Regions from separate parts of the Paenibacillus sp. FSL H8-0280 genome, predicted to be linked through region 1. Evidence: predicted binding sites of a transcription regulator. Region 1 holds the regulator's gene; each other region holds the start of a gene.
What was found. The regulator Rex, encoded in region 1, represses fermentation and respiration genes when NADH is low (regulators of the CRP and FNR family bind a similar motif). The targets are predictions, from matches to a motif close to TTGTGAAATATTTCACAA.

Region 1 (4,224 bases):
TCCGAATCATGTCTGGGAAGATCCTGTCCATGGTTCCGTAAATGTTTCTACCATCGTGCCAAACATGAAGCAGGGTTGTCTGATATCGTAATCACCAATCACTCCAAATTATTTACGGATGTGAAAGCCGCGCATCAGCTGCTGCCAGCCTATGAGAGTCTTGTAATCGATGAGGCACATCATCTGGAGGATGTCGCTGGTAAACATCTTGGAATGCATATGAAATATTTCACCTTGGTTCATACACTGACCCGCCTGTTTAAAGACAGTCGTAATGGTCAGCTGCCTATGCTTCGGTCGCAGTTATCCGGGCATGAAAATTCGGTGCAATGGGGCTCCATGGTGGATCAGATGTTCCCGCTCGCTCTTGAAGTTAAGGAGCTGTGGGATCGTATGAGCGATGCCTTGTTTGGTCTGTTGCCTGAACGAAGTGATGCTTCACCGGGAGAGACGGGGCAATTTTCACTGCGTCTGAAAGCATCTCAGAAACCTGCAAAATGGCAGGAGTTGCAGGATCTGGAGAACCAGATCTATGTGACTCTGGGCGATTTGGTTCGCAAAGGGGACAAATTGCTGCTTGAGGTGAAAGAAGATCAGGATGATTATCAATCGGATAGTCTGATCACGGACATCACAGGACTGCTGAAAGATCTGACCACATTGAAGGAAAATTTACGTTTCTTCATGCGTATGGATGACGCCAAAACGGTGTACTGGATGGAAGCCAGCGGCCAATTCCGCAGCAAATCTCTCCAGCTGTATGCCGTACCTGTAGATGTCAGTGCACAACTTAAGGATTTGTTTTTTGACAAAAAGAAAAGTGTTGTGCTTACATCGGCTACGCTCTCCGTAGATAAGTCATTCCAGTTCATGATTGAACAGCTTGGCTTGCAGGAAGCCGCCGAGAACAATAGGCTGTTAACGTCTATGTTGCCATCACCTTTCAATTATCGCGATCAGGCACTTCTGGTGATTCCGCGTGATTTCCCAAGTGTGAAGGGAAGTGTGGGTGATGCGCACTTTGTCAATATGCTGGTGCAATCACTCGCAGAGACGGCAATTGCTACGCGTGGACGCATGATGGTTCTGTTTACTTCATACAAGATGTTGCGACAGGTCTATGATCCGCTGAAAGAAGCTCTGTCTGGCAACGACATCTCGTTGCTTGGGCAAGGCGTTGATAGTGGAAGTCGTTCCAAATTGACTCGCAGGTTCCAAGATGCCAAAGCTACGGTACTTCTGGGCACAAGCAGCTTCTGGGAGGGTGTAGATATCCCTGGAGAGGCGCTAACCTGTCTCGCTATTGTGCGATTGCCTTTCCAGCCACCGAATCATCCGTTGGTGGAAGCCAAGAGTGAGTTGCTTCAGGAACAGAAGAAAAATCCGTTCATGAAACTGTCCGTGCCGCAAGCGGTCATTCGTTTCAAGCAGGGATTTGGCCGATTGGTGCGTACAGCGCAGGACAGAGGAATTGTCATTGTTTATGATACACGTGTGATTGAAGCGTACTATGGCAAATTCTTTTTATATTCATTACCAGGTCCCAAAATGGAGCATATGCTCACGGAGCAGATGGTTCCACGAATCACCGAGTGGTTGGAAAAACCTGCTAATGAACAAAAATAATGGTTGTTTTGTTCGTTATATCATTGCATGACACTATCGTTTGGCGTTAAACTTTATTAGATATTTCCATATCCGATTAAAGCAGTTGCACGTAAGAACTTATAACCTAAATTACAAGGAGCATTCTGTATAAAATGTCACGTTTATCTTTGAGTTTATACAGAATGCTCATCTTTTCATCTATTATTTAATCGTGGCCTTGGTAAGGGGGAGCAAGAATGAAATCGGATAAAATTTCGGAAGCGGTGGTACGACGTCTGCCTGTTTACTTGCGTTATTTGAGCGAGTTGCATCAGCGTGAGGTGGCTACGGTTTCTTCTCAAGAGCTTGGACAGAGGCTGGATCTGAATCCGGCCCAAATTCGTAAAGACTTGGCTTACTTCGGTGATTTTGGTCGTAAAGGGATCGGGTATGATGTATCCTATTTGATCGAGAAAATTCGTCACATTCTCAAAATTGATCAGCAAATTAATGTAGCTCTGGTAGGCGCGGGTAACCTCGGACAGGCCTTGTCCAACTACAACGCATATCTGAAAGACAACATGAAGATTGTTGCTGTATTTGATGCATATGGACCGAAGATTGGTAGTCAAATCAACAGTTTGACGGTAAAACCAATGGATGAATTGACGGAAGCGGTTAAAACGGAAAACATCCGCATCGGTATTATCACGGTTCCGGATACAGAAGCCCAAAATGTAGCGGATCAGCTTATTGAATCCGGAATCGAAGCGATCCTTAATTTTGCACCAACCATTCTAAAAACACCGCCGCATATCCGCATTCACCATGCTGACTTTACAACGGATCTGCTTAGTTTGGCCTATTACTTGGAGACTGGAAAGGACGACGAGGAAGATGACAACAAATAGATGGGTAATTCACAACGGCAAATTTGCCGTTAATGAAGGCGGCACAACATGGAACGTGGTTCAAGGATACATGGTTGTTGAGGATGACAAGATTGTGCATATTGGTGAGACATTGCCGGATGAAGACAAAAATTGTACCAAAGTGGATGGAAAAGGACTGTTCTTCCTGCCGGGTCTGATCAATACGCATGGTCATGCAGCGATGTCGTTGCTCAGAGGGCACGGAGACGATCTTGCATTGCAAGTATGGTTGCAGGAAAAAATGTGGCCGATGGAAGCGAAAATGACTTCAGAAGACGTATATTGGGGAACTTCGCTATCAGTGCTTGAAATGTTGAAAGGCGGAACTACAGCTTTCCTGGACATGTACGATCACATGGATCAAGTTGCCAAAGTTGTGGAGCAATCCGGCGTTAGAGCAGCACTGGCACGTGGTGTAATCGGGCTGTGCTCGGAAGAAGAGCAATTGCGGAAGCTGGAGGAGTCGGCTGCGTTTGCGCGTGAGTGGAATGGACAGGCAGATGGTCGCATTACAACCGTAATCTCGCCACACGCACCATATACATGCCCTCCTGACTACATAGAGAAGCTTGTGCAGGTCGCGAACGACCTAAACCTTCCTCTTCATACACATATGTCGGAAACGCTTCGTGAAGTCGAGCAGAACGTGGCTGATTATGGACTGCGTCCTGTAGCACATCTGGAAAAACTGGGCTTTTTCTCTCGTCCATCCCTGGTTGCACATGCGGTGCATCTGAATGACGAAGAGATTGAGATTCTGGCCCGTCATGATGTGGCTGTATCCCATAACCCGGGAAGTAACCTGAAACTCGCTTCCGGTGTTGCGCGGGTACCTGCGTTGCTGAAAGCAGGAGTTACCGTGTCACTCGGAACAGACGGACCGGCAAGCAACAACAACCTGGATATGTTCGAGGAAATGAGACTGGCTGCATTGATCCACAAAGGTGTATCTGGTGACCCGACGGCAGTGCCAGCAGGCGAAGCGTTATTACTCGGAACGTCATACGGTGCCAAATCCATCTTCTTGAACAATACCGGAGCACTCCAGGTCGGCATGAAGGCTGACTTTATCGCCTTGGACATTGAACAGGCACATTTCTATCCACATACAGACCTGATCTCACATACAATCTACTCGGCTTCTGCCAAAGATGTTGAGCACGTATGGGTGGATGGAAAACAAGTGGTGAAACATGGCGAATGTCTGACGCTGGATGAAGAACGCATTTTGCGTGAGTCTCAATTGGCATTTGATGGTCTGCTTGCTCGTTAATTGCAGGACAGCATCATAGGGAAAGGAAGTTCGGCTTTTGAAGAAAAAAAAGAAGTGGATATGGATTTCGCTGCTTGCACTGGTTCTGATTCTGTTTGGACTTCAGCGTTATTACGTCTATGTCACTCAGGACCAGCGCAAGGAAGAAGCGCTCGCTATACAAGCAGCACAGGAGCAACTGGGCATTACATCCTATGATGAATTGCGCAAGTACATCTGGGGAGACAAAGAAGGCTCTGACAACATCTACTGGACCCTGATCGGCAAAAACAAGGATAACCAGGATGTTATGGTCTGGGTTAAGTTCGACGCAAACAATCAACCGGCTAAGGGTGCAAACGCTGTACACAGTGAGCTACTGCAAAATGGTATGTCCGAAGCGCAGATACGCAATCGCTTTAGTTCCGAAGTTCCTGCCGGTGAGATTAAACG
Region 2 (4,224 bases), 340 kb from region 1:
TCAACCAATATCCAGCCAAGCTTGGGGGTAACCATCTGCATCTTCACAATTTCCGGATAATCTTCGAGAATTTTCTCCAGTACACTGCTTGCAGGAAGAGCGCTCCACGTTTTGCCCGCATCCTTGGTGTGGTAGGTTATGCCCTTTTGCATCGCCCAACCTTCCGATGCGTTCAGAAATACCGGTGAAAGGTTACGATTCGGACCCGTTTGTTTGTTTAAAGTGAAATTGGACAGCTTCCAGCTCTTTCCGCCATCGGTGGTAAAAAATCCATTGAATGTCGTGCTCTCCCCTTTAGAACAGGACATTGACATCCAGGCTGATTGCGCTTCACGTCCAAAAAATTGTGGTGAACTAACACTGAAATTCCCACACCCGTTGAATTTGTTTCGATCAAAGAAAGATGGTCCAGTATCCCAGTTCTCTCCACCGTCTGATGTTACATACAGCTTCGGTGTACCGAACTCAAGCGCTGTTAAGAAACCATGCTTTGGATCCGAGAAAGTCATCCCCGTGGTGTACCCACGTTTGGAAATCTCTTCTGCTTCCTGTTTGCCGTCTTCATTACTCGATGACATGCGGTTCCAGGTGATTCCACCGTCCTCGGTAAAGTAGAGTTTCTTCTCCTGTTTACCAATAGCGGTATCGACCGTAGTGAGAATCCAGCCTTTTTCAGGAGATACAAATGAGATCGCAGTCACTTTATCCGTCTTGGACAGAGAAGACAGACTCCATGTTACGCCCCCATTGTTGGTGCGAAGCACCATGGTATCTGTTCCACCCATGCCTTCACGAACAATCCAACCGTGCGCACGATCTACAAAATAAATGCTTTGTCCATATTTAGGGTTAGCCGGAAATTGTACATTTTCCGAAGGTGAAATATTGGTCCAGGTCTTTCCCTGATCCTGAGTGTAGTACAGGCGCAGCGCATTCCTCGTCACACCCCACGCCAATCCTCCGTTGTCATTGAGCAACTGAAAATCGGTCAAACGGGTCTGTATTTGGTACTTGGCCATATCTGCAGATTCTGTACTGTTCACAGGGGGAACGACAGTTAACGTCTGCCCTGTATTCCCGGCGTCCTCCTGCTGCTGCGGAGGTTCTGCTACCGGAGGTTGATCTGAGTCGGTGCATGCAGCCAATACAGCTGCTATACCTATAGACAGCAATGCTGTCTGCGCGATTTTAATCCATTGCGAACGCAAGTGGGTTCCACCTCTCTCATCCAATATACAGGCGCGCATGCCTGTCCTATGGCGTTTTATTTACGATTCATCAGAATCCACTGCTCCTATTCTACCACAAACCTTATGTAAAAGGCTCATTGCCCACTCATGGTCGGCCCGCTCCCTTTTTCCAGCTCATACTCTGGGCTATAGGTCGCACACATATTACCATTAATTTTATCCTAAACTGTTTTTCGACGGAATAATTGGTAAAAAGACATGAAATGTGAACTATTTTATAGACAACACTCGCTTTATATTCTCTAATCCCTTAATATGGATGGGAGTATAACCCAAAAAGGAGAGGATATGAACATGACAAATAGTGCAGCTCTGAAACCAAGTCGTGTCGTGATTGTAGGCATGGGTGCGGTGGGAACAACAACGGGATACACGCTAATGTTGAGACAGCGTTCGTCCGAGTTGGTATTTGTGGATGTGAATCATGATAAAGCAACCGGCGAAATGCTGGATATGAACCACGGTCTTCCATTTACGGGAGGCGTGAAAGTATGGGCTGGCGATTATTCCGACTGCAAAGATGCAGATATCATTATTATTACAGCCGGTGCTTCCCAGAAGCCGGGCGAAACTCGGATTGATCTGCTGAAGAAAAATGCAAGCATTTTCAAAGATATTATTGAGCGCATTACTGAAGTGAATTCTCATGGTATTTTACTGATTGCAACCAATCCTGTAGATATTTTGTCCTATACTTCATGGAAACAAAGCGGATGGCCTGCTTCCCGTGTCATCGGTTCAGGTACATTGCTCGATAGCGCACGTTTCCGTTACCTGATTGGTAAAAATAAAGGGATCGACCCGCGTAGTATTCACGCACACATTATTGGTGAGCATGGAGATTCCGAAGTACCGGTATGGAGCCTGGCTAACGTTGCAGGAACAGATCTGGAATTGGATGAAGAAACACAACAGGATATCTTCGACCGCACCAAAAATGCAGCGTATGAGATTATTAATGCCAAAGGCGCGACTTCCTATGCAATCGCCCTTGCTCTGGACCGCATTGTAGCTGCAATTCTCGGCAACGAAGGCTCCGTTCTGAACGTATCCACGTACCTTGAAGACTACAATGGTGTATCGGATGTTTATCTGGGTGTTCCATGTGTCGTAGATCGCAACGGTGTGCGCGAAATTCTACCTCTTCCACTGAATGAATCCGAGAAAGTGGCTTTCCAGGCATCTGCTAACAAATTAAAAGAACAAATCGCTGGATTGGAATAATCCAAGTATAAAAAATAACCACCTGTATTCCTGTATTAAGGAGTACTCAGGTGGTTATTAGCTTTCTAAATTTCATTCAGTTTACATAACATTTGTTCCGTTAATATTTATCTTTGAACATTTTTTAATTCAAAATTTTGAATCATTCGATGTCGATCGTTACAGTGTATTACTAATTACCAACTCTCCGTTACTCTAAATACCACATCAACTGTGTTCGAGCCTGGACCACCAATATTCGATACGGCTAAAGTTACAACCTGATTTTCCGGAAGAGTGAAATCCAAAAGTTCTGAAGAAGCCAATATTTTGGTATTCCCTGCTCCCCCTCCTGTAATGCCTTGAAACACCACTTCTCCACCTGTAATTGTTGTAGAGGTATTGTTGACTAGCAGTGCGGTCTCGCTATCAGGAATAATCGTTGTAGCTGTGGGATAATTAACAAAAGTTCCATTTAACGTCCCTCCCACAAGCACTTGGTAACTTAGATCTACGGATGAAATAACATTAATTTCTTCCAAATTCACCTGTACCGAATTCGTTCTAGCCGAACCCGCTGGAAACACAGCTTTTCTTGTAAATGAAATGACGGGTGTTAATGTTGATGTAACATTTGTTATTCTTCTTCTTTCGGAAGTGACTCTATAGGTTGGTTCATATTTTCCGATAATACTATATTGTCTTCCACCCACAAATATACTATAAGCAACACCGGTTCCATTATTGGCGACTTGCGCTCTTAAGGGAAGATTTGGATCAACAAAGCTTGTTTGACCTGTTGGGGAGAATCGATGAACGGTAACTACCTCTTGGGCTAACGTTACGGGATCAGGGATAACCACTCTAAATTCGATCACTCCGTAACCATACCATGTAAACACAATTTGGTATATATTTCCTTTTGATAAGTTTAGTGTAGCTCCGCTTGGTCCTGTCCCGTTTAATGGATCTACATTCCATAAGCTTTGAGGAACTGTCGTATCAACTCCTGCTCTACGTACGGTTACAAATACCGTAGTACTGTTCACTCCAAAAAAGGCTCCGTTTTGAGTATCAAATAATCCCCATTGTGCCACTTGGTTACCTATGGGCAGAGAAGGAATCCGTACGCCTATCCCCGCCTCTCCTGCATATCCCGGTTCATATCGTCCTCGCAATACACTTTCTAAAACGGCCGAATCTACGCCACTGGCAGTGTTGCTCAAATTATACTCAGTCGCGTTATTTGTAACCGTGCCAGCCCCAGTAGTCGTAACTGCATCTCTAAGGATCGATAGACCATACACAGAGGTTAGCTCCACAATTGGAGTTTTTTGTGCTACACGCAACTCATCGAATTGCGAACTGACATTTGGTCCAATATTGGAGATGATAATATCTGACAATGTTTCTCCTCCTTTGCAGAAAGAGGGAGAAGAAGTGAATATTCTTCTCCCCGCTTTTTATTGACTACCATTCTTCAGTGACACTAAAGGTTGCGGTGACAGAATTCGTACCACCACTTAAGTTAGCTACAGCCAGCGTGACAAATTCAGTGTCTGGTAATTGAAAATCCAATAATGACGCAGAAGCTAAAATTCTGGCACTGCCTTCTACGCCAGCTGCTAAGCCTTGTAGTAGTACTTGACCTCCAGTAATGGTCGTTAGCGTACTATTTACTAACAGACCTGTCTCCGAGTTTGGAATATTCGTCGTTGCCGTTGGATACGTTGCAAAGGCTCCATTAATGGTTCCGCCTAATATGATCTGG
Region 3 (4,224 bases), 2.7 Mb from region 1:
GTAGCCCCTCTTGCTTGTAATAAACCAAGCGGAGGGAGAGATTGAATACGATCAACAATTCTCCGCCCAAATACAATAGCTTCTGATAATGAGTTGCTTGCCAGGCGGTTAGCTCCATGCACTCCTGTAGAAGACACCTCGCCACAAGCAAATAATCGGGAGATACTGCTCTCTCCACTTAAATCCGTTTTCACTCCACCCATCATGTAATGGGCAGCAGGTGCAACGGGAATCCAATCCGTTGTCATGTCTAATCCATAACGCATACAAGTCTCATATATGGTAGGGAACCGATGCTTGATCATCTCTGGCTGTTCATGCGTAATGTCCAAATACACAAAGGTACTGTTGGTGGACTCCATCTCACTAACAATCGCTCGTGCCACGATATCGCGTGGGGCCAGTTCAAGCTGGGCATGATAACGATCCATGAATCGTTCGCCCTTCACATTGCGCAAATATGCTCCTTCGCCGCGTACGGCTTCTGACACAAGGAAACGCGGGGCTCCCGGGTAACATAGAGAGGTGGGGTGGAATTGGATAAACTCCATATCACGCACGATAGCACCAGCCCGGTAGGCCATGGCTACACCATCGGCAGTAGCTACATCCGGATTCGTCGTGTATCGGTACAGTTGTCCTGCCCCACCAGAGCAGAGCACAGTGGCCTGTGCCTTCACGAACACTTGCGATCCGTCATCCTTCTGAACCAGAGCGCCAATGCATTCCCCTCGATCTCGATCTGTAATCAGGTCAACAACAAAATGCTCATCCCATACTTCAATCCCGGGATGTTCATTCACTTCGACCGCAAGCGCACGTACAATCTCATATCCTGTTGCATCTCCGTTGGCATGCAAAATACGGCGGTGGCTATGCGCACCTTCCTGCGTCAACGCCAACTCGCCGTTCTCCAGATCAAATAAAGTACCCAAACGAATCAGTTCCTTCACTCCGTCCGGACCCTCATTCACCAATACCTCTACCGCTTCGGAGCGGCATAAGCCCGCTCCTGCTACAAGTGTGTCCTGCAAGTGGTAAGCAGGTGAATCATCCTCAGCAATAACCGCAGCGATGCCTCCCTGCGCATATCTGGTGTTACTTTCAAGTAATGACTTCTTCGTGATCATTAATACACGTTGTTGTTCACTTGCCTTAATGGCAGTAAACAAACCAGCAATCCCTGAGCCTATAACCAGTACATCCGTCTCTACCATGGGTAGCGCAGACAGATCAAAATCAACTAAATATTGCGGTATCATGTTATTCACCTGTCTTGGAGCAAGAGTAGCGCATCCTATTTTACCAACAACATACGCTCTAGTGATTCTCTGGCTTTGTCGGCAACGGCCGGTGGCACGTAGATTTGCGGCTTCATCGTTTCCAGGCATTTCACCAGTTTCTTCAAGTTGTTCACCTTCATGTTGGGACATACGAGGAACTTGGTAGCAAAATGGAACTGTTTATCCGGACTATCCAGACGAAGCTGATATCCTGTACCATCTTCGGTACCTACGATAAATTCCTTCGCTGATGAATTTTTGCAATACTCCAGGATAGCTGTTGTGCTGCCTACAAAATCACCCATTTCTACAACCTCAGGGCGACACTCTGGATGGACAACAAACTCTGCATTTGGATGCTTAGCTCTCATCTCCACCACATCTTTGACTGTAAGCATATCGTGAGTGTTGCAGTAACCTTCCCAGATAATCATTTTCTTGTCTGTATGCTGCTGCACATAATGTCCCAGGTTTTTATCCGGTACCCAGATAATTTCGTCGGAATCCACCGATTGAATAACCCGGACTGCGTTCGCTGATGTACAACAGATGTCAGTCTCTGCTTTGATCTCAGCCGAGGAATTGATATACGTAACCACCTTGGCATTAGGATGTTGTGCTTTCAATTTACGTAGTCCATCCACATTCACCATATCTGCCATTGGGCAGCCCGCACGTTCGTCCGGGATAATAACTGTTTTATTTGGCGCAAGAATTTTAGCGCTTTCACCCATAAAATGAACACCACAGAAAACGATCACATCCGCATCTGTCTGTGCTGCCTTCTGGGCTAACAGAAACGAATCTCCACGGAAGTCGGCAACCTCCTGTACTTCGTCACGTTGATAATAATGGGCAAGAATAATGGCATTACGTTCCTTCTTCAACACCATAAGCCGCTCACGCAGCTCGCGGTTCATCTCAGCCTTGCGCTCTAAAGCCAGAGCTTCCACCTGTGATCCTCTCCTTTATCGGGACAGCGTCATGCGCTGTTTCGTGGGCTAACCTAAGTCGTTATCTTCGCTTGAGAAACGAATCACAAGCGGTTTAACAACTAATTTACACAACGTTCACGACTCTGTCAATAAATGAAAAAGGCCCGGAACAGCGCTGTAACCACCTGTTTGCTAACTGGTTCGCCATCTAACTCCCGTTTATCTTTATCTATCCTCTTTTAAAATAATGGATAAAAAAAAGAGAGCCCCGAGGGCTCTCTTGATTTCACCTGCTATCATAGCCAGATGTATTGTGCATTAAGACGTTGGCTTCGTTCCGCCATCATCCGGGTTATTGTTATTACCCTTTTCCAGATTCGGAGCTTCGTTTGGAATATCTCCGGCTGGTGGCTCAGGCGTTTCATCTTTACCTTGAATACGAACACGCACATCACCGATGGTGTCGATGATTGGCTCTCCGCCTTCAGTTGGTGTGCCTTCACCATCATTGTCATTCTCTGCTTTTGGAGTCAAAGAACCTGTTTCGATCAATTGCTTGATCTGATCCATTTCCAAAGTCTCAACCTCAAGCAAAGTTTGAGCGATCAGGTGCATCTCTTTTGAATGTTTAACAAGCAAGTCCTTACACTTCTCATAACAGTCATTGATAAAGCGTTGCATTTCCTGATCAATCTCGTAAGCAATGGAATCCGAGTAATTCTGTTCATGACCGATATCCCGACCAAGGAATACCTGTCCTTGTGAACTTCCGAATTGCATAGGTCCCAATTTCTCACTCATACCGTATTCCATAACCATGCTGCGAACAATACCTGTCGCTTGCTGGAAGTCACTGTATGCGCCAGTACCAATTTCTCCGATGAACAATTCTTCAGCTACACGACCCCCGAGAAGTCCGGTTACTTTATCCAGCAATTCCTGCTTGGTAACCAGCATACGGTCTTCTTTTGGCAACATGATTACATATCCACCCGCACGTCCGCGCGGAATAATGGTCACTTTATGTACCATATCAGCATGTTCGAGGAAGTATCCTACAATGGTATGACCTGCTTCGTGATAAGCAACGATTCGTTTCTCGCGATCACTGATGACACGGCTTTTCTTCTCCGTACCAACGATGACACGGTCAATCGCTTCGTCAACTTCCTTCATGGAAATATCTTTACGGTTACGACGCGCTGCAAGCAATGCCGCTTCGTTCAAGAGATTTTCCAGATCTGCACCAGAGAAACCTGTTGTACGCTTCGCGATAATATCCATCTTCACATCTTTGGTCAGTGGTTTATTACGGGAATGTACTTTCAGGACAGCTTCACGACCTCTTACATCAGGGCGGTCAACCGTAATTTGACGGTCAAAACGTCCAGGACGCAGCAAGGCAGGGTCCAAAATATCTGCACGGTTCGTTGCAGCTATGATGATAATACCTTCATTAACTCCGAATCCGTCCATCTCAACGAGCAACTGGTTGAGTGTCTGTTCACGTTCATCGTGACCACCACCGAGACCAGCACCACGCTGACGTCCTACAGCATCAATCTCATCGATAAAGATGATACATGGGGCATTTTTCTTCGCATTTTCAAACAAATCACGAACACGTGATGCACCGACACCGACAAACATTTCCACGAAGTCGGAACCTGAAATAGTGAAGAATGGTACACCCGCTTCACCGGCTACGGCACGAGCGAGCAATGTTTTACCGGTACCTGGAGGCCCTACGAGCAATACGCCCTTAGGAATCCGTGCACCTACTGCTGCGAATTTACGAGGGTCCTTGAGGAAGTCTACAACCTCAACAAGTTCCTGTTTCTCTTCGTCAGCACCCGCAACATCTTCAAATGTAACCCGCTTCTTCTCTTCGTTGTAGAGACGAGCACGGCTTTTACCAAAGTTCATTACTTTACCGCCGCCGCCTTGAGCCTGATTAAACAGGAAGAAGAACAGCAGGAACATAATGATCAAAGGAATAAAGGAAG
Region 4 (4,224 bases), 180 kb from region 1:
AGAAATTAAGCCCGGTACTGGCTTGTTACAAAGTTAAAACGGCAGCAGAGGGAATTGAACGTGCAGCAGAAGTGGTTGCTTTTGGCGGCATGGGTCACTCCTCGGTTATCCACTCCACAAATGAAGAAGTGATTGGCAAGTTCGCAGATCGTCTGCAAACTGGACGGATTATTGTGAACTCACCATCCACACACGGTGCCATCGGGGATATCTACAACACAAACATGCCTTCATTGACACTGGGATGCGGATCATACGGACGTAACTCGACTTCTTCCAACGTAACCGCTGTGAACTTAATCAATGTGAAAAGGGTGGCTCGCCGTACCGTGAATATGCAATGGTTCAAAGTGCCAAACAAAGTCTACTTCGAAAAAGGGGCAACACAGTATCTTGCCAAAATGCCTGACATCACACGTGTGGCGATTATTACGGATGCCATGATGGTGAAACTTGGATATGTTGAAAAGGTAGAACACTATCTGCGTCAACGCCAAATGCCGGTAGCAATCGAAGTGTTCTCCGATGTTGAGCCAGATCCATCCACAACAACGGTAGACCGCGGAACCGAAATGATGCGCCGCTTCCAACCAGACTGCATTATCGCACTTGGCGGTGGATCACCGATGGATGCTGCCAAAGCCATGTGGTTGTTCTATGAATATCCAGACACGGACTTCAACGATTTGAAACAGAAATTCATGGATATCCGCAAACGGATCTACAAATATCCACGTCTCGGCGTAAAAGCGAAATTTGTAGCGATCCCAACCACATCAGGTACAGGTTCTGAAGTGACATCGTTCGCGGTTATCACGGACAAAAATCAAGGCAACACCAAATATCCATTGGCCGACTATGAGCTAACACCAGACGTAGCGATTGTTGATCCGGAGTTCGTATACTCCCTGCCGAGAACAGCCGTTGCCGATACAGGTATGGACGTACTGACTCACGCGATTGAAGCATATGTGTCTGTTATGGCAAATGATTACACAGATGGACTTGCGATCAAAGCAATCCAACTGGTGTTCCAATACCTGGAGCAATCTGCACTGCAAGGTGACAAACTGGCACGTGAGAAAATGCATAATGCTTCCACAATTGCCGGTATGGCATTTGCCAACGCATTCCTGGGCATTAACCACAGCTTGGCGCACAAATGGGGCGGTCAGTACCACACCGCACACGGACGCACCAATGCGATTCTTATGCCACACGTCATTCGTTACAACGCGAAAAAACCGACCAAATTTGCATCGTTCCCGAAATATTCGCACTTTGTTGCGGATGAGCGGTATGCCGAAATCGCCCGTATCTTGGGATTGCCTGCTCGTACGACAGAAGAAGGCGTAACCAGTCTCATCAATGCGATTCGCAAACTGAACAAAACATTGGGTATTGAAGAATCGTTCCAGGAAATCGGATTTGATGCCAAAGACTTTGAAGCACATGTCGATTATCTGGCTGACCGTGCCTTCGAAGACCAATGTACAACCGCCAATCCGAAGTTGCCGCTGGTAACTGAACTGGCTGATGTATACCGCAACGCTTTCTACGGAAAGTTTGAATAATAAACTTAGAATGAAGCGTGCCTTACGGCAAGAAGATCAGGGTTCCCCGAGAGGGGAGCCCCGATTGCCGTCTTTCACACAATAAAGAAAAGGGCAGAAAAACAGAAGAGCGAGCATCTGTTTTTCAGGATTTATTCTAAGATTTATTTTGCTCCGAGCATAGAGGAACAACGGGTTCTATAGAGGTAGTAATGGAATTCGCGCTCTGGCTGTTTGAGCCAGATGTTCACACAATAACGGAGAGGGCAGAAAAACAGAAGAGCGAGCATCTGTTTTTCAGGATTTATTTTAAGATTTGTTTTGCTCCGAGCGCAGAGGAGAAAAGGGTTCTAAAGAGGTGGCACGGAATTCGTGATGTGGCCGTTTGAGCCAAATGTTCACACAATAACGGAGAGGGCAGAAAAAACTGAAGAAGCGGAGCGTTCGCCTTTATCCCCGGATTTTCCCCTTTGGAAAAATAAAATTGAAAAAATCCGGGGATAACAGCGATCGGAAGTTGTTCTGCCCGCGCAGTGGCTAAGTGTGAATTTACCGGGTTCAATGGGACAAAGCGCAGGTGGAGTGAGTTAGTTCACTGACTTTGTGACAAAAATCACAGATGATGAAAGCGCCAAGTCGTATACTGAAAATGTAAGAAAAACATTCATACCGCGGTTCCGGTTCCCAAGTAGAGAGAACATGTTCCGGTTTATGTGAAACAATTCACATTAATCGCGGCTCTGGGCACACAATGCTACGAATGAAGCAAGATGTTATGTGTCCAGAAATCCAAATTAGTGGAGGGATTACGATGTCGGTGATTGAAAAAGATGTCAAACAACAAACAGGCTGGAGAAACTTTACCAAAGGAACATGGACCAAATCCGTAGATGTGAATGATTTTCTGGCACACAACTTGTCTCCGTATTACGGTGATGAAGCGTTCCTCGCAGGTGCAACCCAGAATACTAAAGAATTGTGGGAGATCGTATCTGATCTGACCAAAAAAGAACGTGATAACGGCGGTGTCCTTGACGTTGACGTTAACACACCAGGAACTATTGTTTCTCACCAACCCGGTTATCTGGATCAATCTAAAGAGCAGATTGTCGGCGTTCAGACCGATGCTCCGTTCAAACGTTCCATTCAACCAACAGGCGGAATTCGCATGATGATTGACGCATGTGAGGCATATGGCTTTGAAATGCCACAGGGCGTCATTGATATATTTACAAACATTCGCAAAACACATAACCAGGGTGTATTCGATGCTTATACTTCCGACATGCGTGCAGCCCGTAAAGCAGGAATTATTACAGGTCTGCCAGATGCTTACGGCCGTGGCCGGATCATCGGTGACTATCGTCGTGTAGCTTTGTACGGGGTAGACTTCCTGATTCGTAACAAAAAAGGTGAATTGAATGCACTCGAAGTTGATGTTATTGATGAAGATGTCATTCGTCTGCGGGAAGAATTGTCTGAACAGATTCGTGCATTGCAAGAATTGAAACAATTGGGCGATATGCACGGGTTCGATATTTCCCTGCCAGCGACAACAGCAAAAGAAGCATTCCAATGGTTGTACTTCGGTTATCTGGCTGCGATCAAAGAACAGAACGGTGCTGCGATGTCACTCGGACGTGTATCTTCTTTCCTGGATATCTACATTGAACGTGACCTGCAAGAAGGGATTTTGTCCGAAGAACAGGCTCAGGAATTGGTTGACCATTTTGTAATGAAACTGCGGATTGTCAAATTCCTGCGTACACCGGATTACAACGAACTGTTCAGTGGAGATCCAACATGGGTGACTGAGTCCATCGGTGGTATGTCAGTGAATGGTGAAACACGCGTAACCAAAAACAGCTTCCGTTTCCTGCATACACTGCACAACTTGGGTCCTGCACCAGAACCGAACCTGACTGTTCTCTGGTCCACGAAACTTCCAGAAGCTTTCAAAGATTATTGCAGTAAAGTATCCATCGAAACCAGCTCAATACAGTATGAGAATGATGATCTGATGCGTCCAATCTACGGTGACGATTACGGTATTGCATGCTGTGTGTCGGCTATGAAGATCGGGAAACAAATGCAATTCTTCGGCGCTCGTGCCAACCTGGCAAAAGCTCTCCTGTATGCGATCAACGGTGGTCGTGACGAGAAATCCGGAGCACAAGTTGGACCTGAGTATCCTGCCATCACTAGCGAAGTGCTGGATTACAATGAGGTTATGAAACGCTTCAAACCAATGATGGAGTGGCTCGCGAAGCTGTATATGAACACCCTTAACGTCATTCACTACATGCACGATAAATACAGCTATGAGCGTATCGAAATGGCATTACATGACCGTGATATTGTACGCACGATGGCTTGTGGTATCGCTGGTCTATCGGTTACAGCAGATTCACTGAGTGCAATCAAATATGCCAAAGTAAAACCAATTCGTAACGAACAAGGCATCGCTGTTGATTTCGAAATCGAAGGAGACTTCCCTTGTTACGGTAACAATGAAGACAGCGTAGACAGCATTGCTGTTGAACTGGTCGAGAACTTCATGGGCATGATTCGCAAGCACAAAGCTTACCGTAACGCAGTGCCAACACAATCCGTTCTGACGATCACTTCCAACGTGGTATATGGTAAGAAAACAGGAACTACACCGGACGGT

Region 2: MHI12_RS17400 (L-lactate dehydrogenase) is a predicted target of Rex. The motif match lies at 1,454-1,471, and genes of this name have one in related genera.
Region 3: nadA (quinolinate synthase NadA) is a predicted target of Rex. The motif match lies at 2,308-2,325, and genes of this name have one in related genera.
Region 4: pflB (formate C-acetyltransferase) is a predicted target of Rex. The motif match lies at 2,265-2,282, and genes of this name have one in related genera.

Annotation. Positions count from the first base shown of each region.
Region 1 is NZ_CP150296.1:4,332,001-4,336,224, reverse strand. It holds gene dinG (ATP-dependent DNA helicase DinG) at 1-1,626, shown strand, start outside; gene MHI12_RS18875 (redox-sensing transcriptional repressor Rex) at 1,845-2,498, shown strand; gene MHI12_RS18870 (amidohydrolase) at 2,485-3,792, shown strand; gene MHI12_RS18865 (DUF5590 domain-containing protein) at 3,830-4,224, shown strand, end outside.
Region 2 is NZ_CP150296.1:3,988,280-3,992,503, forward strand. It holds gene MHI12_RS17395 (YCF48-related protein) at 1-1,208, opposite strand, end outside; gene MHI12_RS17400 (L-lactate dehydrogenase) at 1,545-2,474, shown strand; gene MHI12_RS17405 (hypothetical protein) at 2,651-3,859, opposite strand; gene MHI12_RS17410 (hypothetical protein) at 3,924-4,224, opposite strand, start outside.
Region 3 is NZ_CP150296.1:64,551-68,774, reverse strand. It holds gene nadB (L-aspartate oxidase) at 1-1,262, opposite strand, end outside; gene nadA (quinolinate synthase NadA) at 1,298-2,236, opposite strand; gene ftsH (ATP-dependent zinc metalloprotease FtsH) at 2,537-4,224, opposite strand, start outside.
Region 4 is NZ_CP150296.1:4,516,666-4,520,889, reverse strand. It holds gene adhE (bifunctional acetaldehyde-CoA/alcohol dehydrogenase) at 1-1,574, shown strand, start outside; gene pflB (formate C-acetyltransferase) at 2,365-4,224, shown strand, end outside.